DNA from 3 places in the Natronoglycomyces albus genome. Region 1 is predicted to be linked to each of the others. Evidence: predicted binding sites of a transcription regulator. Region 1 holds the regulator's gene; each other region holds the start of a gene.
The links. Region 1 encodes HrcA, which represses chaperone genes, less so after heat shock. Its sites were predicted from a motif close to CTTAGCACTCNCNNNNNGNGAGTGCTAAG; they were not measured.
Positions count from the first base shown of each region.

Region 2: groL (chaperonin GroEL) is a predicted target of HrcA. The motif match lies at 3,472-3,500, and genes of this name have one in related genera.
Region 3: groES (co-chaperone GroES) is a predicted target of HrcA. The motif match lies at 2,292-2,320, and genes of this name have one in related genera.

Region 1 is NZ_CP070496.1:2,763,279-2,770,910, reverse strand. Features, by position in the region: gene hemW (radical SAM family heme chaperone HemW) at 1-644, shown strand, start outside; gene JQS30_RS11875 (CapA family protein) at 996-2,201, shown strand; gene hrcA (heat-inducible transcriptional repressor HrcA) at 2,344-3,354, shown strand; gene dnaJ (molecular chaperone DnaJ) at 3,386-4,534, shown strand; gene JQS30_RS11860 (16S rRNA (uracil(1498)-N(3))-methyltransferase) at 5,082-5,807, shown strand; gene JQS30_RS11855 (histidine triad nucleotide-binding protein) at 5,826-6,173, shown strand; gene JQS30_RS11850 (PhoH family protein) at 6,495-7,520, shown strand; gene ybeY (rRNA maturation RNase YbeY) at 7,547-7,632, shown strand, end outside.
Region 2 is NZ_CP070496.1:318,275-325,906, reverse strand. Features, by position in the region: gene JQS30_RS01350 (right-handed parallel beta-helix repeat-containing protein) at 1-185, opposite strand, end outside; gene JQS30_RS01345 (GNAT family N-acetyltransferase) at 280-861, opposite strand; gene JQS30_RS01340 (GNAT family N-acetyltransferase) at 1,179-1,484, shown strand; gene groL (chaperonin GroEL) at 1,681-3,306, opposite strand; gene JQS30_RS01330 (hypothetical protein) at 3,559-4,590, opposite strand; gene JQS30_RS01325 (GNAT family N-acetyltransferase) at 5,385-6,407, opposite strand; gene JQS30_RS01320 (GNAT family N-acetyltransferase) at 6,497-7,519, opposite strand.
Region 3 is NZ_CP070496.1:3,135,531-3,143,162, forward strand. Features, by position in the region: gene groL (chaperonin GroEL) at 1-1,622, opposite strand, end outside; gene groES (co-chaperone GroES) at 1,828-2,127, opposite strand; gene JQS30_RS13475 (class I SAM-dependent methyltransferase) at 2,466-3,677, shown strand; gene JQS30_RS13480 (DUF4344 domain-containing metallopeptidase) at 3,747-4,547, opposite strand; gene topA (type I DNA topoisomerase) at 4,679-7,459, opposite strand.

The DNA of each region.
Region 1 (7,632 bases):
TCTATGGAACTCCTGGTGAGACGGCTGCCGATTTTGAGAACACCCTGCGGGCCGTCATTGACTCGGGCGTCGACCATGTCTCGGCCTACGCTCTCATCATTGAGCAAGGCACGGCCCTGGCTCGTCGGGTCCGCCGCAATGAGGTTCCTCAGCCCAGCGACGATGTGGCGGCCGACCGTTATCTTGCTGCCGAGAAGCTGCTCACCCAGGCAGGTTTCACTTGGTATGAGGTGTCCAATTGGGCTCGCTCCGACAGCGACCACTGCCGACACAACCTCCAGTATTGGCGGGGTGGCCACTGGTGGGGTGCCGGGCCCGGCGCGCATTCGTCCCTGCCTGGTGTGCGTTGGTGGAACGTTAAACACCCGGCCCGCTATGCGGCGGCCCTGTCAGAGTCGCGATTGCCCATCGAAGATCACGAAAGCCTTACAGTTGACGATCAATATTTGGAGACTGTGATGCTTCGGACTCGTCTCAGGGACGGGATGCGGGTATCGTCGCTGCGAGAAGATGGTATTGCCGCAGCTAGGCAGGTCGTTGCCGACGGTCTGGCCGATGCGGATGCCTTCGAAGAGGGCACGATCCAGTTGACGTTGCCCGGTCGGCTGCTAGCTGACGCGGTCATTCGCGACCTCACCACCTGAAACACCCTCATACTTAAAGCCTGGCTTAGGTGTGGCCCGCGGTGAGGAGGGCGGGGATGAGGTCCCTAACCGGAGTCGGTGCGAACCATGCCCCACCAGCGTGGGTGGGCACCGGCAGTGACCAGCGTTTGCGAACCCGCGGTCAGATGTCCGCAAAGTGCGATAACGCCGGCAAGTGAGCCTAGGAATAGCGAGAAATTGCCATTCCCCTCAACCATGAGCCACCACAGCAGGAAAGAAACCTCGAAACAAGCACGTAATCCCTATCTGTGCGTCTTGCCCAATTCCACAGTTCGCCCGAACGTGAACGTGCCAGTGCGCACCGCGTTTCCCATGGAGGGAATCCACCTCATGTCACCTCTGGACCCAGATGCCGCTTTGCCCGCCCCCACCTCGCCACCACGGGCACGTCTCGCCCGCCGCAGCCTGCTCACCACCGTGCCCGCCCTGGCCGTGGTCGCTGCCTGCTCCTCAGAGGAGGAACCCACCGATCTGGGAGGTGAGGGCGGTGCCGAGTCCATGCCCCCCTCCCCAGAACCGTCTCCAGAGCCCGAAGACACCACCATCCGCATAACCCACGTCGGTGACACCGTGCTCGGGGCGGCACCCGACCAGCTCCCCGCCAATGGCGGAGTCGACTTCTTCGACGAGGTCGTCGACCACCTAGAAGGCGACGTGGTCATCGCCAACCTCGAAGGCGCGCTTTCCTTGCGCGACGACTGGGTCAAATGCGAAGGAAGCTGCTCGTACTTCCGTATGCCTCCCGAATACGCGGCCATCTTCGCCGATGCCGGTTTCGACGTGCTCAATGTCGCGAACAATCACGCTTGGGACGCCGGCCCCGATGGCGCGGCCGAAACCGAGCAGGCCGTGGCAGACGCGGGCATGAAACTCACCGGCATGCAAGGCCAGATCACACAGATCGAGGTGGAGGGAGTCACCGTCGCGACGGTCGGTTTCGCCCCCTACTACATGTTCACCGACGTACGCGATCTCGACGCGGTTGCCGCACTGGTCCGCGCGGCTTCCGAGGTTGCCGACATCGTGGTGGCGACGGCTCACCTCGGAGCCGAGGGTGTGGACGCCCGCCGCACCCCAGAGGGGACCGAGGAGTACTTGGGAGAGGACCGTGGCAACACGGTGGCCTTCGCCCGCACCTGTATCGACAACGGCGCCCACCTCGTGGTCGGACACGGACCTCACGTCATCCGGGGCATGGAGATGTACAACGGCGGACTCATCGCCTACAGCATCGGCAACTTTGGCGGCTCTGTTCTCAACGGGACCGGCATTCTCGGGCTGGGCGCGATCCTGCAAGTCGATATCGACCCCGACACGGGCCACGTGGTCGGCGGCCATATCGTGCCCACTCGCATGGCCGGTGACGGCCGCCCCACGCTCGATGCCGAGCAGGGCACCTTTGCCGAGGTCAATGAGCTATCTCCTGCGGACTTCGGTGAGAACGCCGTCACTGTCTCCGACGATGGAGTGCTCCAGTTCCCCGGTGATGACCAGGCGTTATGCCTCGGCGCCGGGTCAGTCACAGGCTCGGGCTAAACTTGGCACTCTAGGGCGTTGAGTGCCAAAATTAAGTGATGCGGATCCGGGCTCAGCACGGTGTTCGCCGAAGCCGAACGGGGGACGTCTCGATCGCGCCCCTAAACCGGACAGGCACAACTAGCAGGAAGGTAGTGACTCGATGGACGACCGCAAGCTAGAAGTTTTGCGCGCCATCGTTGAGGGCTACGTCGCCACCCATGAACCCGTTGGTTCAAAGACTGTCGTGGAGAACCAGCGGCTCAGCGTCTCCGCGGCCACGGTGCGCAACGATATGGCCTACCTGGAAGAACTGGGCTATATACATCAGCCACACACCTCAGCCGGACGTATTCCCACCGACAAGGGCTATCGACTGTTCGTCGACCGGCTCGGCAAGATCAAGCCGCTATCGGCCGCCGAACGGCGCGCCGTGCATCGGCTCCTCGGAGAAGCCATCGACCTCGACGACGTCGTCTTGCGCACCGTGCGGCTGCTCAGCCAGCTCACCCACCAAGTCGCCGTCGTGCAGTACCCGTCCTTGTCCCGCTCGCGGGTACGCCACCTCGAGTTGGTGTCCATGTCCCCGCGTCGGCTCATGCTCGTCATGATTGCCGACACAGGGCGAGTCGAACAACGTCACGTCGAACTTCCCACCGACACCTCTGAAGCCGACGTGACCGCCATCCGCAGCCTCATCAACGAAAAACTCGTCGGGCAACCACTCTCGGAGACGCCGCCGCTCATATACGCGCTGGCCGATGAATGTCGCCCCGAGTTGCGCACGACCGTCGAAGCGCTCTCCAACATGTTGTTGGAGACACTCGTGGAACGGCGAGACGAACGTTTGGCTGTGGCAGGGGCCGCCAACCTCACCCGCACCGATTTCGAAGGCGGGCTGCGATCCATCCTGGAGGCTTTGGAGGAGGAAGTCGTGCTCATGCAACTGCTAGGGCACGTCGACCACACCGCAATGCTGCAAGTTCGCATCGGTGATGAGAACGAAAACGCCAACTTCCACGCCACCTCCGTGGTCGCCACTGGCTACGGGGCCGGTACCCCAGTGGGGAATATGGGAGTTGTCGGACCGACCCGCATGGATTATCCGGGTACTATCGCTGCGGTGCGAGCGGTAGCCCGCTACGTATCCGAAATCTTGGAACAAAACCAGTAAACCCACTACGAAGAGACTGATGAGTACACACGTGGCTAAGGACTACTACGGGATTCTCGGGGTGGAAAAAAATGCCACTGCCGATGAGTTGAAAAAGGCTTACCGGAAGCTGGCGCGCGAATTCCACCCGGACGTGAACGACTCGCCTGACTCGGCTGACAAGTTCAAGGAGATCAACGCGGCCTTCGAGGTGCTCATGGACCCGCAAAAGCGGGCCATCGTCGATGCCGGGGGCGACCCGTACGCACAGCCCGGTGCGGGCGGTGGGCCTGGCGCGGGCGGTCCGTTCATGGGGTTCGAAGACATCATGGACGCCTTCTTCGGAGGCGGGGGAATGGGCGCGGGAATGCGGCGCGGTCCGCGTTCGCGCAAGCGGCCCGGCAACGACGCACTGTTGCGCCTGGACCTGTCGTTGGAGGAAGTCGCGTTTGGGACCGAAGCCCCGATTACGGTCGACACCGCGATCTTGTGTGACGGATGCGACGGGCACGGTGCCGAAGGCAATGAGAAGCCCGAGTCGTGCTCGACCTGTGGCGGGGCCGGTGAAGTGCACGTGGTGCAGCGTACGATCCTTGGCCAGGTACGCACCGCGCGTCCCTGTTCGGCGTGCTCCGGTTACGGAAGCATCATCAAGAGCCCCTGCGGCAAGTGTGGCGGCGAGGGCCGGGTGCGGTCGCGCCGGAAGATCACTGTCAAGGTTCCCTCCGGGGTCGAAGACGGCATGCGCATTCGTCTTGGCGGCGAAGGAGAAATTGGGCCCGGTGGCGGTGAAGCCGGTGACTTGTACGTTGAGGTGCGGGAGAAGCCACATGAGGTCTTTACCCGGGAGGGTTCGGACCTGTACAGCAAGATCCGCATCCCCATGACGGCCGCCGCGTTGGGCACGAAGCTGGACTTGGAGGGTTTGGACGGGGAAAAGGACGAGATCGAAGTCTCGCCAGGAACCCAGTCGGGAACCGTCATCAAGGTGCGCGGCAAGGGCGTCCCGAAGCTACGCGGTGGCGGTGCTCGCGGGGACTTGCACGTGAAACTTGAGGTACGTACGCCCACCAAGATCGATGGTGAACAGGAAGAGCTGCTCAAGCGCCTCGCCAAAGTCCGTGACGAGGAAATCGTCGAGGTTAAGCAGGGCTCGGGTTTTTTCGCACGGATGCGTGATGCGTTTAACGGTCATTCGTAACGGTTCACCATCCGGGCAATATGGCTGGCCGCTGGCCATGCGATTCAGCGGCTTTGGGGCCATCCAACCTGAGCGCCGTGACGTGACTGGTCAGGCGTCATTCACCGTGGTCAGCGGTGGCTCAGGAAGAGCTCGGAGCCTACCTCGTGGGCTCCTGCTTGGCATACCAAGACGTACGTGGGCGCGGTGCCGATCTTTATCGATGGGCACCGCCGTCTCATCCCTTCTCGACCGGGGAGGGCCAGCCTGAAGATTTCTATCGCCGCGCCCCCGCAAGGGCTCACAGGTGGCCTCAAAGGCCGATGTCATCGCCTGTGAATTAACGGCACCAAAGGGCGCGGCCGGTCAGCCTCGAGGTTCGCCTTTGCCAAACCAACGCCGACCATCCGCGCGCCACCCTCCCGCGGTGACGCCAGGCTGGCGGAGGACTCACTGTGACTTCGGATAAGCCGATCTGTTCAGTAACCTGGCAAGATCGCACCGACAGTCCCCGTTGCGACCACACCATGGGCAGGCCTGCCCCGGCACGTACAAGGAGAAACAACACGTGAGCGAACCGGTCTTCCTCATCAAGGCGCTTCCCGCGACCGACCAGGCCACCTTGGACGGCCCCGAGGGACATCATGCCGCAGATGTGCAACGCCTGCGAGTGGGCGAGAAGCTCACGCTCTCCGACGGCAGTGGCCATCTAGCCGACGCCGAGGTCACCGCAGTCCGCAAGGGCGAGCTTGACCTCCTCCTGAGCCACCGGCGGACAATTCCCGCCCCCAACCCTCGCTTGATCGTCGCCCAGGCTCTCCCCAAAGGAGACCGGGGAGAGCGCGCCACCCAAATGATGACCGAGATCGGCGTTGACGAGATCATTCCGTGGCAATCGGCCCGCTCCATCACTCAATGGAAGGGACCCCGGGGCGAAAAATCCCGCCAAAAGTGGGTCAATGTCGCCCGCGAAGCCTCTAAACAGGCCCGCCGTGCCACGTTGCCGACCATCGCTGAAGTCCACACCACCAAACAACTGGTCCAACGCCTGCGCGAAGCCACCCAAGTGCTCCTTCTCCACGAGGAAGCCACTGAGCCGCTCTCCGGGGTCTCCCTGGTTGGTGACGGCGACATCATCCTCATCATTGGGCCCGAAGGCTCCCTGACTCCAGAGGAGCTGGCCGCCTTTACCCAGTTTGGCGCGCCGATCCGTCTGGGCCAGACGGTCTTGCGCACCTCCACTGCGGGCCCAGCCGCGCTATCGGTTTTGCAGTCCCGCCTAGGCCGCTGGTAACCGGTACGATCTATAGACATGAGTGACTGCATCTTCTGCAAGATCGTAGGTGAGGAGATTCCCGCCCGGGTCGTTCGTTCGACTGAGCGCGTGATCGCCTTTCACGACATCGCCCCCGCCGCCCCCACTCACATCCAAGTCATTCCGCGCCAACACCATGCCAATTTGGCGGAAGTCACCGCCGCGGACCCCTCTTTGGCCGGTGAAATGATCGCCGTGGCATCCGAAGTCGCCACAGGAGAAGGCCTGGACCAGACCGGTTGGCGCCTCATCGCGAACACCGGCCGCAACGGGGGCCAAGAGATCGACCATGCTCACGTGCACGTTCTCGGTGGTAAACCGTTGGGGCCAATGCTGGGGGGTTAACGTGCGTGACTGTCCGATCAAGGTGACCCGACGCCCCTATCCGGACGTTGGCCCCCGACTCTCGTAGCGCCGCGCCGCTGCGAGACCGGACTCGCGGCGGAGACACACCTCACTTGTGTTCAATCCGGCTGAAATGGCATAAATCGGGTAATGGATTGCCCGATTCTCTCGCGCGGCGATATCATGGATAAACCAAGAGCGGTTGGGAAATACCGCTGATCAACGCAGTGACACCCGACTATCGGACTCATGAGGTGAGTGGGCAGCGGAGCACTGATTCGACTAAGGCAGGTGGCGAACAGCCCCGTTGGGGCGAAGCATATGACCGACCGTGTGACAGTAGCCAACCAAATTTTGCGGACCATTACCGTAGCCGACCCCACGACCATGTTGGGTTTGCTCGGCTCGTCCGATGAAAACCTCCGGTACTTGGAACGCAATGCCCAAGGCGTGGACGTACATGTACGCGGGGACACCATCACCCTCAAGGGTGCCAACGGTCAAATTGCCAGCCTGGAACGTCTTCTCAAGGAACTCATTATTCTGGTCGAAAAAGGGGAGCCGGTTAACCCCGATGTGGTGCGCCGGGCCGAAAATATGCTCACCGAGTCACCGCACCAGCGTCCCGCCGACGTGCTGACGCACAGCATCATCTCCAAACGCGGGCGTTCGATCCGTCCCAAGACAATTGGTCAAAGCCAGTACATCGAAGCGATCGACAACAACACGATCGTCTTCGGAATCGGCCCCGCTGGAACCGGAAAGACTTACCTGGCCATGGCCAAGGCCGTGCAGGCGTTGCAGAACAAGGAAGTCAACCGGATCATCCTCACCCGACCCGCTGTCGAGGCGGGCGAGCGACTGGGCTTCTTGCCGGGAACTCTCTCGGAAAAAATCGACCCGTATTTGCGACCTCTCTACGACGCGCTATACGACATGCTTGACGAGGGCTCTATCCCCAAACTCATGGAAGCGGGGACGATCGAGGTCGCGCCGCTGGCCTATATGCGAGGTCGCACCCTCAACGACGCCTTCGTCATTCTCGACGAGGCGCAGAACACCACGGCCGAACAGATGAAGATGTTCCTCACCCGGCTTGGCTTCGGCACCCGGATGGTCGTCACCGGTGACGTCACCCAGGTTGACCTACCTGGCGGAGCCACCTCCGGTTTGCGGATCGTGCGCGACATCCTCGAGGGAATCGACGACGTGTACTTCGCCACGCTCACCGCCTCCGACGTAGTGCGCCACCAGCTCGTTAGCGATATTGTTAATGCTTACGACAAATGGGACGCGGTGAAGGAACACAGCCAGCAACGCCGAGCTCGTGGCAAGCGACCGCGGTAACCCCCGCACTGATGAAAGAGACCTCATTGTCCATTGAGATAGTCAATGAAACCTCCGACGATGTCGATGACAACGGCATCGTCGACGTCGCCCGGTTCGCCCTCAACGAGAT
Region 2 (7,632 bases), 1.5 Mb from region 1:
GATTCCGACTCGGGTGCCTCGTCGGGATCAATATCGGGGTCGTCGGTGGGCAGAATGATCTCGTCATCTTCGTCCCCGTTCTCTTGTGCCATAACGGGGCCGGTGAAAATCGGCAGAGTCACAACGGGGAGGGCGATCACAGCCGCGAACACGGCGATGAGAACGAATCTACGTGGGGTGGACATGACTTAGCTTAACTTTTTGTCGCAATTACCCCAAGGGACTGATTCGCAATTGTGTTCCAATATCGACGAAACGGCTAGCCGCCTAGACCGAACCTCAGCGCCGGGGTCGCCATTCCTCGGCCAAGAGCGACATGATGACGTGGTCAACGTATTCCCCGTCCCACAACAGGGCCTGCCGCTGGCGCCCTTCGACCACGAACCCAATCTTTTCGTAGGAGCGGATGCCACGTGGGTTGAACGCGTATACACCAAGGCTGATGCGGTTGAGCCGTAGTTTCTGAAATCCGTAGTCGATAATGAGGCAGCCCGCCTCGGTTCCCAATCCCCGCCCTTGTCCCTGCGGGCCCAGCGCGATGCGGTAGTTGCAGCTGCGGTTCTCGGGCTCCCACTCGTTGAGGACGACCTCGCCGACGACTTTTTGCGTGGCGTTGTCGATGACAGCCAGGTCTAGCCTGTCGTCGGCAAAGCGGCGGGCGGCGATGATCGGCATGAGTTTTTTGAGCTCGAAGCTGCCTCGACTGCCGGTGAGGCGAGCTACCTCGGGGTCGTTTAGGGCATGGAAGAGCTGTTCGCCGTAGTCGGCGCCCAGCGGCACCAAGGTCACCAGGTCCCCGCTCAGAGTGGGTTTGCGGTAGAAGTCGGGTCGAAAATCATCGGTAGTGCTCACGTTGGCCATAGCCTGAGCGTAGGCCGGATACGGCTCGGAGGTAACCACTTTTTGCGCAAGTCGAGACCGGCTTGGAAGTTCCGACGGTTCCGTGCCCGGCAATGGCGCCTGGCCGATGGTCACCTCACCAGGGCCGCATGGGGCACGGAACCTATTCCGTCAGGAACTGGGAGAGCCTCTGAGCTTACCGCACCCATGCTCGTTGTGCTTTTCTCAGAGCCGACTGTGATGCGACCGTCTCGGACCGCATCGTCCATTCGGTCAGGGTCGAGAACCTATCTCATCATTTCGCCGGAAGTGGGAACGCTTGTGGCTACTGTATGTCTATGAGTGAATCCTCCATCAACATTCGCAAGAACGCCGCGGCGAGCCGCTTCGAGGCTTGGGACGGTGAGTCACTTATCGGCCAACTGGATTTCGACAAACAGGAGAAGTTCACGCTGTACCCGCATACGGAGGTAGACCCCGCGTACCGAGGCCAGGGCTTGGCCAATCAACTGGCCGAGGCGGCGTTCGCGGATCTACGGGCACAGGGCGGTATGGCGTATCCACAGTGCCCGTTTGTGGCGAAGTGGCTATCGAAGCATCCCGAATACGCCGACCTGGACGCACGAGGCCACTCGAGTGACTGAGAGCGCGCCGGCGCTATTCTCGCTGGTTCGTTCACTAGCGCGAACGTGACCCAGCGCGGTGATGATTGCGCACCTGTGGCACTGGCTTCAGGTTGGGCGCTGTCCACGACAAACGGGCCCCCGATCCATGCTGGATCGAGAGCCCGTCTTCGCGTTCGCCCTTTTCAGGGGGCTACAGCTATGGGTGCGCTAGGGCTTAGAAACCGCCCATGCCCATGCCCGGGTCGGCCGGAGCCGCCGGAGCGTCCTTCTCGGGCTTGTCGGCGATGACAGCCTCGGTGGTCAGGAACAGCGCGGCGATCGACGCGGCGTTCTGCAGCGCGGAACGGGTGACCTTGGTCGGGTCCGGGATTCCAGCGTCGAGCATGTTGACGTACTCGCCGGTGGCGGCGTTGAGGCCTTCGCCCGCGGGCAGGCTCTTGACCTTCTCCACCACGACGCCGCCCTCAAGGCCGGCGTTCTCGGCGATGAAGCGCAGCGGCGCACCGAGGGCGCGCTTGACCAGCTCCACACCGGCGGCTTCGTCGCCTTCGGCTTCGATCTTCTCGAACGCGTCCACACCGGCCTGAACCAGAGCGACACCACCACCGGGCAGGATGCCCTCTTCGACGGCGGCCTTCGCGTTGCGAACGGCGTCTTCGATGCGGTGCTTGCGCTCTTTGAGCTCCACCTCGGTGGCGGCACCCACGCGGATCACGGCAACACCGCCGGCCAGCTTGGCCAGACGCTCTTGCAGCTTCTCGCGGTCGTAGTCGGAGTCCGAAGCCTCGATCTCGCCGCGGATCTGGGCCACCCGGCCGTCGATCTGCTCTTGCGAGCCGCCACCGTCGACGATGGTGGTCTCGTCCTTGGTGATGACGACCTTGCGGGCGGTACCCAGCAGGTCGATCGTGGCGTTCTCCAGCTTGAGGCCGACCTCTTCGGAGATGACCTGGCCACCGGTGAGGATGGCGATGTCGCCCAGCATGGCCTTGCGACGGTCACCGAAGCCGGGGGCCTTGACCGCGACGGTCTTGAAGGTTCCGCGGATCTTGTTGACGACCAGGGTCGCCAGCGCTTCGCCCTCGATGTCCTCGGAGATGATCAGCAGCGGCTTGCCGGCCTGCATGACCTTCTCGAGGGTGGGGAGGAGGTCCTTGATCGCCGAGATCTTGGAGTTGGCGATGAGGATGTAGGGGTCCTCTAGGACGGCTTCCATGCGGTCCTGGTCGGTCACGAAGTAACCGGACAGGTAGCCCTTGTCGAAGCGCATACCTTCGGTGAGTTCGAGGTCCAGCCCGAAGGTGTTGGACTCCTCGACGGTGATGACGCCTTCCTTGCCAACCTTCTCCATCGCTTCGGCGATGATGTCGCCAACGGTGCTGTCACCGGCGGAGATGGAGGCGGTGGAGGCGATCTGCTCCTTGGTCTCGACCTCGGTGGACAGACCGTGCAGCTGCTCGGTCACCGCGGAGACGGCCTTTTCGATGCCGCGCTTGACGGCGATCGGGTTGGCTCCGGCGGCAACGGCGCGCAGGCCTTCCTTGACGAGGGCTTGGGCCAACACGGTGGCGGTGGTGGTTCCGTCACCGGCTACGTCGTCAGTCTTCTTGGCGACTTCCTTGACCAGCTCAGCGCCGATCTTTTCGTAAGGGTCTTCCAGCTCAATGTCATTGGCGACCGTCACACCATCGTTGGTGATGGTGGGTGCGCCCCACTTCTTGTCGAGGACAACGTTGCGGCCCTTGGGGCCGAGCGTCACCTTAACGGCGTCGGCGAGGATGTTCATTCCTCGCTCTAGTCCACGGCGAGCTTCCTCGTCGAACGCAATCATTTTCGCCATTGTGTTTGGCTTCCTTCCGGATTGCTCTTTAGTGCTTTTCTTCTGAGGCAGCTGGCCCGCGACGACTGTGCCACGTGCTCACTTCAGTCACCCTGCGACTGGCGAGCCGTGACTCCGCCACCCCAACGTTGATTAGCACTCGGTATGTTCGAGTGCTAACTCAGGTATAGCACTCTCGCGCCGAGAGTGCCAACTTGGGTACCCGTGATGAGGCCCTCAGGGCTGGTCAGTAGATGTTTGCGGCCCATCGCGTTAGGTGTCGAATTGGGCGGGAGCGGCTTCGGCGGCCAGTTGGGTCGTGGTGAGGGGTTCCTTGCGGCCGCGCAAAAAGGCGTACGTACACAGGTGGGCGGAGACGATCCACATATACGTGGCGATCATCAAAATGGACATGATGCCGAGGATGATCGTGGCCACGACGACACTAAACCAGCCCTCGATGGTCGCGAGGAGCATCGAACCGAGTACGTATACCGAGATCTGGATGGCGCTGGTGAGGCAGATGGCGACCAGCCAGCTGAACACGGCGCGTCCCAAGGCGGGGCCGAGTGCGGAGTGGGTCAGTTCGATGGAGCGGCCCAGCGGGTTGCGATGCTGGTCGAATGCGTAGGCGGCGATGATCAGGCTGAGGGCGAAGAGGGCCCATAGGCCCGGCAAGACGAGCAGGACCATGCCGATACTGACGATGATGAAGCTCACTATCACCCATAGCCACAGCATTCCACCGCGTCTGAGCCCGTAGCGGATCGCTTCGGGCAGGCTGAGGAAGCCGCCGGCGGCTTCAGCTACGGCGATGCGGGTGGCGGCGAGGAACGCGGCGGCGGAGAAGTAGACCAGCACTAGCCCGGTGAGCCCTTGGCCGATGCCAGCGATGCCGACTGGAGTCACCACGACGTCCCCGGCCATGCGGAAGCCCTCCCCTGGCGTGAAGTAGGAGGGTAGACCTATCAGGCTGAACACCCATCCGGGGAGGACGACTCCGAGCCCGAGGACGATTCCCATGGAGCGCCAGCTGCGTTGGATGACCCCGAGGCTGGCTTGGCACCATGACCCGAAGTCTCCGGTGACGATGGGGTCGGAGGTTTCCCACAGCCCGTCGTCTTCCCAGTAGGGGTTGTCTCGCGGCGGGATGTCTTCGGCGTCTGGTTCAAAGCCGTAGTGGTGGTCGGGGCCGGGAAGGTTGGCGGCTTCCGGTTCTGGTTGAGCTCCTCGGGCTATTGGGGAGTCCGGATCGGGCTGGCCCGGATTGAATGCGGGATCTGAGGGCGGTTGTTGTCCGGTCATATTCCGCATACTATGCGCTACCGGGGCCGGGGGCGTTCTTTTTGGGGCCGCTGCGGCGACCCGGTTTTGGCCTGTGCGCTTGCAGCCAGCGCGCCGGGACGGCTATTTCTTACGCGGGCTGGTCTTCGCTTGGCTCTGTGGATGCGTGCTGGCTTGTGCTAATCGATAGGGCGGGGAGCTGCTGGGCGACCGCCACGGCCCACCAATGCGAGATTTTCTCACTCTGGGGACCCCCAATTCCATCCTCGCAAGAATTCCGTTTGGGCTCAAGAAATACTTTTCGCCCTGTGGATAACGTTAAATCCACATTTATCAATATCTGCGCGCCCCTATCCGAATACTGGCAGGTGCGGCCGGGGCGGGCAAGGAATTGTTGCGAGCCTGTGGATAAGGCGCGCGGGCTGTGGACCGAAAGCCAAAATGCCCGGGTGAGGCGCGAAAACGCGCCTCACCCGGGCCAGCGGTACCGCCCGTTCTGGCGGCACCTGTGCAACGCGGTTAGCGGGTTGGTGGACCTGCGTCCACCTGGCAAACCGAAGCCACAAACTCACATCTTTGATGCCAGCTCACCGAACAGATCCACAGTAGTGCGATTCCCAAGGTTTAGGCAAGAGCGTACGGGCCTTATGCACAAGTGCTAGTTCAAAGCCGCAGAAGGCGACGTTTACGCAAGTAAACGAGCCGGCGAGAATGCCTTTTACATAAGCCCCACACCTCCACAACGGCGCCAAAGGAGCCGTGCGCGTGTTCAATGCCCCTGTGCACACATGGAAATGCGCCCTGCGTTAGTCCACTTAGAGCTTTTTCTGTAGCTCCTGGTCGGTGCAATACACTCGATAGCCCAGTTCCTCGTTGACCGAGATCATGTAACCGTTGGTATCGGCGTTCCACGTATGGATGTATCGCATGCTGGGCCGCCACTGGGACAGCTGCCGCTCATTGACGACCTTCAAACGCGCCCCGAGCCGGTGCCCACGATGGTCAGGATCAACAATCGTGTCCCCGATATAACAATGCTCCTCATCGCCAAGCATGATGTGCGTCTCGGTGAACCCGGCGGCCTGCCCAGTCTCCTTGTGACGAGCGAACGCGCCCAGCCAGATCGAACCTCGGTCCAGCAACGACTTCTCCTCGGACCGAATCCGCTCTACGGAGAACTCTTCCTTCTCAAAGTCAAGGTCACCCATCGGGGAATCGGTCACCATGCGGCCCTTGAGATAGCAATAGCCCTCGATCAACTCGTTGGGAATTGTCCGCGACCACGTGAGGACCTCATATCCCTCAGACTTCGCGCACGCGGCGTCGTAGAGTTCTTGCAACTCTGGACCCTCGTTGAACGTCAAGTCCTTGGTACGATGAATCGTCTCCTGGCCAACCGTGTAACCGTGCTTCGCCGCGAACGTCTTCCCGGGAGCAACCCGGTCGGGAGCTGGCGCGAAGTTGTAGGCAACCTCAGCCATGAGCGTACGCACCCCCACCTGCCGCGCGGTCTGCTCGGCATGCTCCAACAAACGCGCGCCAATGCCCTCGCCTCGGTGCTCAGGGTGGACATCCAGCTCCAGCCACATCATGTGTGTGTTGTTCTCGAGATCGTGTTCCAAGGTCGACGAACCGACTACAGTACCGCCCTTGAGGGCCACGGTCCGGTAATACTTGGTGAACTTCTCCGGGACAACCAAACGCAACCGCAGACGCGGTGAAATCGGCACAGGCAACTCGGGCAAATCATGCGCCGCGATGGCCTGAGAAGCAGAAATCCACCCGTCAACCAGGTCATAGTCAAACGGCTTCAGCTCTCTTAGCTCAATATCAGTCATCGTTTGATTGTCCGGCCCGGGCGAACAGGCTCGCAACCGAATTACGCTTTGCCGGGTCGAGAGCCGCGCGTTCGCCCAACCCTTCGCGCCTAGAGCTTCTTTTGCAGGTTCATCGACGAGCTGTGCGTGCGGAAACCGACCTGATCGTTCACCGCGTTCATGAAGGTGTTGTCCTCGGCGTTGAACGTCTGGATGAATCGCATCTGGGGACGCCACCGCAACAGGTGCCGCTGCATGTCGATCTTGAGGCGTAGACCCAGCCGATGACCTCGATGGGCCGGGGCGACGATCGTATCGTTTTGATACGCCATGACCTCGTCCCCGACGCGGACCTCAATCTCGCTGAGACCAGCCAGGTCGCCGGTCTCCTTGTGCCGGGCATAGACCCCGAGCCACAACACGCCCATGCGTTGTTGCTGCCGTTCAATATCGCGCCACAATGTCGGGGAGTACGTCTCTTCCTCGGCGTCGAGGTCTCCCATTGGCGCGTCCAGGAGTACCCGGGACTTGACCTGGCAGTAGCCCTCCACGGCCTCGTCGGGAACTTGGTGTTCGAAGGTCACGATCTCGTAGTCAGCCGAGGACTCCGCTGCGGATGCGTACAACGCCGCGAGATGCTCGGCATCAACCTTGGTGAGGTCGTTGACGCGCCGACAGCCTTTCATGGCCAGCGCAAACCCGCGCTGGGCCGCAAACGTCTCGCCAGGAACTTCAAAGTCGGGGCGGTCGGTGAACTCGGCGGCGTACCCGGCCCAAATGGTCGTGCAGCCCCATTCTCGGACCGTGCTTTCAGCTTGTTCGTACAGCCGGGTGCCGATACCCCGCCGCCGCCATTGTGGATGCACCGACACAGCCATACCAGCCTTGTGTGAATTGTTCTCCCTGTCGCGGGCGACGGTCGCGGTCCCTACGACAGTGGGGCCACTGACGGCTACGAAACGGCGCACATCAGAGGTCGCGCTCGGAGCAATGGCGCGGGCACGCATCATCATCGGGCTAGTCTGCGAAAGGCCAGGCAGATCCTGTTCGTCGCAGGCTAGGTTGCAGTCAATCCACGATTCGAAGAGGCTGGGGTCATTGATACTCAAGGGAATAATATCGATATCTGTCATGGTGTCAGTCTGGTCGAGCCACTGACTGCCCGCAAACCCTTTTCCGGTGGCCACTGGTGACTAGACGCTCGGCGCCGGAGGCTTCATCATGGCGATTATCGGCCGAAGGGTGG
Region 3 (7,632 bases), 370 kb from region 1:
TGCGCGTGGCCATGTCCTCCGTGGGAGTGGCCATGAGCGTCTTCGTCGTCGTCCTCGGGCTTGTCAACCACAAGAGTCTCGGTCGTCAGCAGCATGCTGACAATCGAGCCCGCGTTGAGCAGCGCGTTACGCGTTACCTTCACGGGGTCGATGACACCGGCCGAAACCAGGTCCTCGTACACACCAGTGGTCGCGTTCCAGCCCTCGCGCCAACCCAGTTTCGCGACCTCGTTGGCAACTACGTCACCGGACTCGCCAGCGTTGAGCGCGATGCGGCTCACTGGAGCAGACAGGGCACGCGAGACGATCTCGACGCCGAACTGCTCGTCGGCAGCCACCTCAAGGTCCTCCAGCACTGAGCGGGCGTGCAGCAGAGCCGCTCCCCCACCGGGAACAATGCCTTCCTCCACGGCGGCCTTGGTCGCGTTGATCGCGTCCTCGATGCGGTGCTTGCGCTCCCGCATTTCCACCTCGGTGGCCGCGCCGACCTCGATGACGGCTACGCCGCCCCCGAGCTTCGACAGCCGCTCCTGCAGTTTCTCTTGGTCCCAGCTGGAGTCGGTCTGTTCCAGCTGTGTACGCAGCTGACGCATCCGCGCCTGCACGTCCTCGTCCGATCCAGCCCCATCCACAATGGTGGTCGAGTCTTTCGTGACGACGATGCGCCGGGCCCGGCCCAGGTGTGACAGGTCCAGGTCGCTCAGACCCAGACCAACCTCGTCGGAGACGACCTGTGCGCCAGTTTGCACGGCCAGGTCTTCCAAGATCGCCTTGCGGCGGTCGCCGAAGGCCGGAGCCTTGATGGCGCAGACCTTGAGAGTCTTGCGCAACGCGTTGACCGTGAGGGTCGACAGAGCCTGGCCCTCGACGTCCTCAGCGATGATCAGCAGCGGCTTGCCCGACTCGATGACCTTTTCCAGCAACGGAAGCAGGTCCTCGATCGCCGAGATCTTGCCGTTGGTCAGCAGGATGTGGGCGTCCTCGAACACGACTTCGCGCGACTCGGCGTCGGTCACGAAGCTGGGCGAGATGTAGCCCTTCTCCAGCTGCATACCTTCGGTGACGTTGAGCTCGGTGTGCAGGGTTGAACCCTCTTCCACCGTGATCACACCGTCGGTGCCAACCTTGTCCATCGCATCGGCGATGAGTTCACCGATCTTGGCGTCCTGCGCCGAGATGGTCGCCACTTGGGCGATCTCGGCGTGGCCGGTCACGTCGGTGGCCTTGTTCAACAGTTCATTCGAGACAGCCTCCACCGCGGCGGTGATGCCGGCGCGAATGGCGATCGGGCTGTTCCCGGCCGTCACCGCCCGTACACCCGCGTGGCTCATGGCCTGCGCGAGCACGGTGGCGGTCGTGGTTCCGTCTCCGGCCACGTCGTTGGTCTTGGTCGCGACTTCCTTCACCAGCTGGGCGCCCAGGTTGTGATAGGGCTCCTCCAGCTCCACTTCCTTGGCGATCGTGACGCCGTCGTTGGTGATGACGGGCGCGCCGAAGGAGCGGTCCAGCACCACGTTGCGGCCCTTGGGCCCCAACGTCACCTTGACGGTGTCGGCCAGGCGGTCCACACCGTGCAGCAGGTTCTGGCGGGCGTCGTCGGAGAAGCTGAGAATTTTCGGCATTTAATGTCCTTTCTCTCGGGCCTCGTTCGCCAGGTTTCACCGCTTGCGAACGAACGAAGGTCCCGCCTCCCGTCAAGGAGGCTCATTCACGTGGGTTCCCACAGGGCCGAAGGAGGAGACGTCTACCGATGGCAAACGGCCCGACCAGGGCCCGGCAGGTGTTGCCCTGAATGAGACTCGGGGAGGGCGAGACCTTACGTGAGGCTTACTTCTCGACGACCGCGAGCACGTCGCGCGAGGAAAGCACCAGGTACTCTTCTCCGGCGTACTTGACTTCGGTTCCGCCGTACTTGGAGTAGATGACGACGTCGCCGACGTTGACGTCGACCGGGATGCGGTTGCCCTTGTCGTCGACGTTGCCCGGACCGACAGCCAGGACGGTGCCCTCTTGCGGCTTCTCCTTGGCGGTGTCGGGGATAACGATTCCGGAGGCGGTGGTGGTCTCGGCCTCGTTGGCCTGGACTACGATGCGGTCGCCCAGTGGCTTGATTGCAGCCTTGCTCACTTTAACTCTCCAACGTTGATGTGTGGTTAGTTCGCCACCGATGCCTGGTGCGGCCGGGTCCGTCGTCGCGGGTGTCGAAACCGGCTGTGCGCAGGCGCGGTGAGCGCTCACATGTTCGCTTAATTAGCACTCTCGCACCGAGAGCGCTAATGACTATTGTAGCGCTTAGCAATCTCGGACTGCGAGTGCTAAGCCTAAGAGTAATACGCCTGGTAGAAAGCGTCAACGCCGCGTGCTGAACGTCGCACTCATCACTGCGTAGCCCTCCGGGGGGCGACCGATTCATTCCGGTTTGGGAGGGTACCTCGCCCTGCCTGATCGTCAGGGATGATGAAGAGGTGGACGAAGATCTCTTGGCGGCCGCCTCCCAAGCCTTGGCCGCTCATGGCAACCGCGCGGCCCTAGAGCTGCGAAAGAGCGTGACCGACCCACAGCTCGTGGCACAGGCACTCACATTCGCGCAACTGCGACAGCGAGCCGAGGGCAAATTCGCTCCCGCCGACGCGAAGCGGCTGCTATTCACCCGGGCGGGACTCGAGCAGGCAACCCGTGCCGTGGTAGCCACCCGGCGAGCCGAACGCTTTGCGCAGCTGGGAGCCACCCGGGTCGCCGACCTCGGCTGTGGGATAGGAGCCGACGCCTACGCTTTCGCGCGAGCGGGAATCGACGTGATGGCAGTGGAGGCAGACGCCCACACAGCCCAGCTCGTGCAACACAATGCCCACGCCCTAGGCCTGGAAGACCGCATCGAAGTGCGCCACGCTGACGCGATGGAGGTCGACCTCACCGGCTGCGACGCCGTCTTTAGCGACCCGGCCCGCAGAGGCGGAAAAGGCCGCGTCTTCGACCCCTCCCAGTACTCGCCACCCCTGGACGCCCTCCTCGAACGCTTGCGCCCCACCAGTGCTTTTAGCGGCGGTGTCGCCTTGAAACTCAGCCCTGGCGTGGATCATCGGTGGCTCCCACCGGAGGCCGAAGCCGAATGGGTGGCGGTCGAACGCGACGTCGTGGAGGCGTGTCTGTGGTTGGAACCGCCCACGTCCACCCAACGCAGAGCCGCCGCGTTCGTGGATGGGCGTTGGCATGAACTGACCGGAACCGGCCGCGATAGCGCCGAAGTCGGCCCCGTGGCTCGGTACCTATACGAACCCAACGGAGCAGTCCTGCGCTCGGGTCTAGTCGCCCAGTTGGCCCAGATCCTCAAGGCCCACCTGGCGCATCCGGACATCGCCTACATGTACGCCGATCAGGCACGGCGACATCCCTTGGCGCGAGTGTGGGAAGTCGAAGAAGTGTGGCCCTTGCAGCCTCGTAAACTGCGTCCGCTTTTGGCCCAGCGCGGAATTGGGCGGTTGACCATTAAACAGCGTGGCACCGGGATCGTGCCCGATGAATTCCGCAAGCAGCTACATCTGCGCGGGTCCAAGGAAGCCACTTTGGTGGCAACGCGCGTCGACCAACAACATGTGGCGCTGCTGTGCCGTGAGGTGTACTCACCGAAGGATCAGGGGCAAATGTACGCACCGGATGCGGCCCAGCCGGATCGTTAGACACGCCATTGCGGGGGCGCACCGTTATTCACACCCCGGTAGGGGTCGTCGTGACCGCTGCCTTGGCACCTATCGCCGGTGGTCTTCCAGCAACATGGTCCAGCCCTCCATTGCCCGCCGATACTCCTCCGGGCAATACTCCGCTCGTTCCTCGGTGAGAGCCTCGGCCTCAATGAGGTTCTGGCCCTTCTCACGGTCCGACCCATATAGATAGCACGCGTAGTTATAGGCGCGTTGGGAATCCAGCGAGTGGGTGTCGGCCAGCGCGTCGGTGTCGATCTGAGCATGCTCGCCATAGTGCAAGTATTGGTCGATGACATCCAGCAGAATGTCGCGATGGTCTTCCTCGGAGGCAAGGAGCTGGTAGGCGACGAACTGGTCGGCCACGTCTTCCTCATTGCCGGTGATGGGCAATTCCAGCTGGTCGATGAGCGCGTGCGCGATCTCATGATAGGTCGTCTCGGTGACTAGCGAGTGTACGAAACGATCAGTCGGCCGCTGATGGATGTCGGCACTGAGCCGGTATTCCTCGATGAGTTCGTAGCAGATGGTGACTTGACTGACTTGGGGGTCATAGTAGGCGTTGTTCGTGTCGCAGTCGGTGGCAAGCAAATGGAGGTCGTCGACCAGCCACAGTTCGGCGGCGAGCTCTTCGGCCGCGGTGTCCATGACCGCGCCCTCCACAAGTAGGTCTCGCGCTTGTGGATGCTTTTGTGTGGGTTCGTATTCGACGGTGATCGTGCCGGACTGGGCCGGGCCGCCGGGAGCGGCCGAACAGCCGGTGAGTACGACCGCGGCTAGAATCATCGCCACGGCGGCATGGCTAACCGTCTCGGTGGCGTGAGTCTTGTTCCCAGTTGCGGCCCGCAATGCCTCCGCCTTTCAGTGTTTTGATAGTGACAGTAGCGGCATTGTGCGAGCGGGGCCCAGTTGAGGCTTCCTCGCCTCGGGCCTGTGCCACCCGATGGACCACATGGGCCCTTGGCCGCCTCGGCTGAGATCTATTCGTCGGTTGCGGCTTTCTTGGTGGACTTCTTGGCCGCTTTCTTCGCCGTCTTCTTCGCGGCGGCTTTCTTCGCGGTTTTTTTGGCTGTCTTCTTCACAGCCTTCTTGGCGGCTTTCTTGGCGGCTTTCTTCGCGGTTTTCTTAGCCGCCTTCTTCACGGTCTTCTTGCCCACATCGCCCGAGGCGACCTTTTCGCGCCGTTCGGCTAGAAGTTCGGCGGCTCGGTCAATCGTCATCGCCTCGATGGTGTCGGTCTTACGCAGCGACGCGTTGGTTTCGCCGTCGGTGGCGTAGGGTCCGAAGCGCCCGTCTTTAATGACGACGTCCTTGCCGGTGACTGGGTCTGCGCCAAGTTCCTTCAACGGCGGGCGGGCGGTGCGACGTCCACGCTGTTTCGGTTCGGCCAGTAGCTTTTTCGCCTGTTCGAGAGTGAGGCTAAAGAGCTGCTCTTCCTCGGCCAAGGATCGGTAGTCGCGCTTCTTGACCACGTAGGGTCCGTGCGGCCCCAGGCCGGTGCGGATCTCCTCACCGTCCTCGTCGTGCCCGACCAGGCGCGGCAGGGTGAGAAGTTTAAGGGCGTCTTCCAAGGTGATCTCGGAGAGCTTCTGCCCGGTCAAGAGCGAGGAGGTTTTCTCCCCACTGGTGACATAGGGGCCGTAGCGACCAGTCTTGGCGTGAACGGGTTCGCCGGTCTCAGGATGGGTGCCCAGTTCCTGTTCCCCCGAACCGATCTCGTAGAGCTCCTCGACCTTGGCTCGGGTGAGCTCGTCCGGGGCAACGGAGGCGGGTACGGAGACGCGCTCTCCGGCCTCGCCGGGCTCCGCGTCGGCTCTCGTACGTTCCAGATAGGGCCCGTAGCGACCGACGCGCACCACGACGCGGCGATTTTCCTCATCGGTGTACAGCGGAATGGAGTTGACGCCCCTGGCGTCGATGCGCCCTAGTTCCTCATCGACCAGGTTTTTCAAACCGCCGGAGGAGGCCACGGAGCCTTCCTCGCCCTCTCCACCGAAGTAGAAGGAGCGCAAGAAGTTGATCGAGGCGGCGTTGCCGGTGGCGATCTCGTCGAGTTCCTGTTCCATCCCGGCGGTGAAGCCATAGTCGACCAGGCGCGGGAAGTGCTTCTCCATCAGACCAATAACGGCGAATGCCAGGAACGAGGGCACCAATGCTTGGCCGCGTTTGAAGACGTAGCCACGGTCCTGGATGGTCTGCATGATCGAGGCGTAGGTGGATGGGCGGCCAATGCCGCGCTCTTCGAGACCCTTGACCAGGGTTGCCTCGGTGTAACGCGCCGGCGGCTGGGTGGTGTGACCGTTGGGTTCGAGGCCGCGCTCGACCAGGGGCTGTTTGGCCTGCATCTCGGGCAGGCGGCGCTCAGCGTCGTCGGCTTCTCCCGAGGCGTCGTCGAGCGATTCGACATAGGCCTTGAGGAACCCGGGGTTGGTGATGGTCTTACCGGAGGCGGCGAAGTCACAAGCCTCCTCGGACAACGACACGGCCCGAATGCGCACCGACGTCGAGTTTCCGGTCGCGTCGATCATTTGGGAAGCGAGCGTACGCCGCCAGATCAACTCGTAGAGGCGGTGTTCTTCCGGCGTGAGGTGGGCGGCGACTTCCTTGGGGGTGCGGAAGTCGTCGCCTGCGGGTCGGATGGCCTCGTGCGCCTCTTGGGCGTTCTTGACCTTACGCGCGTAGCTGCGCGGTTCGGCGGGCAGATATTGTTCCCCGAAAAGCTGTGCGGCTTGTCTTCTGGCGGCCGCCACGGCTGTCTGGGACAGGTTTGTGGAGTCGGTACGCATATAGGTGATGTACCCGTTTTCGTACAGCCGCTGGGCTACCCGCATAGTTTGCGCCGAGGACAGGCGCAGCTTGCGCGAGGCCTCCTGTTGCAGCGTCGAGGTGATGAACGGGGCATAGGGGCGACGCCGGTAGGGCTTGGAATCAACCTTGGTGACAACGAAGTCGGTCCCGGCCAGGCGATCAGCCAGCCCGCGGGCTCCGGCCTCATCCAGCTGGACCACGGAGGACTTGGCCCGGCCGGTAGCCGCGTCGAAGTCCTTGCCAGTGGCGATGCGGTCGCCGTCAATGGCAATGAGGGTCGCCTCGAAGTTCGCGCCCTCGCCAGTGGCCAGACGGGCCTTGATGTCCCAGTAGTCAGCGGTCACGAACGCCATGCGAGAACGTTCCCGCTCCACGACAATGCGGGTGGCCACCGATTGAACCCGGCCAGCCGACAACTTCGGCATGACCTTCTTCCACAGCACCGGAGACACTTCGTAGCCGTAGAGACGGTCGAGGATGCGACGAGCCTCCTGGGCGTTGACCATGTCGGAGTTCAACTCACGCGGGTTGGCCACGGCCTCGGCGATGGCCTGTTCGGTGATCTCGTGGAACACCATGCGCTTGACCGGCACTTTCGGGTTGAGGGTTTCGAGAAGGTGCCAGGCGATGGCTTCCCCTTCGCGGTCCTCATCAGTGGCCAGGAGAAGTTCGTCGCTCTCCTTCAACGCGGCCTTGAGCTTCTTGACATGGTCCTTGCGGTCGGGGTTGACGATATAGAGCGGCTCGAAATTATCGTCGACGTTCACGCCCAACCGCGACCATGCCTTGTCCTTATATTTAGGCGGGATTTCCTTCGCCGAGCGCGGCAGGTCGCGGATGTGACCGAGGGAGGAGTCTACGGTGTAGCCCGCGCCCAGGTAACTGGCGATGGTCTTGGCCTTCGCCGGAGACTCGACGATGACCAGACGCTTCACGTCACTGGACTGCGGCACGTTTCATTCCCCACTTGGTCGGTTTATGCGTTCTCAACGCTAGCCATCGAGACTAGCTGTCACACCCTCACAACGTAGCTCAGCGGCAAAAACATTCTCACCTGCCGCCCGGCTTCGCCCGGTTTAGGCTTAGTTTGGGCCTTTGGCCAGCGCCTGTGCGGCGGCCGCGAGCC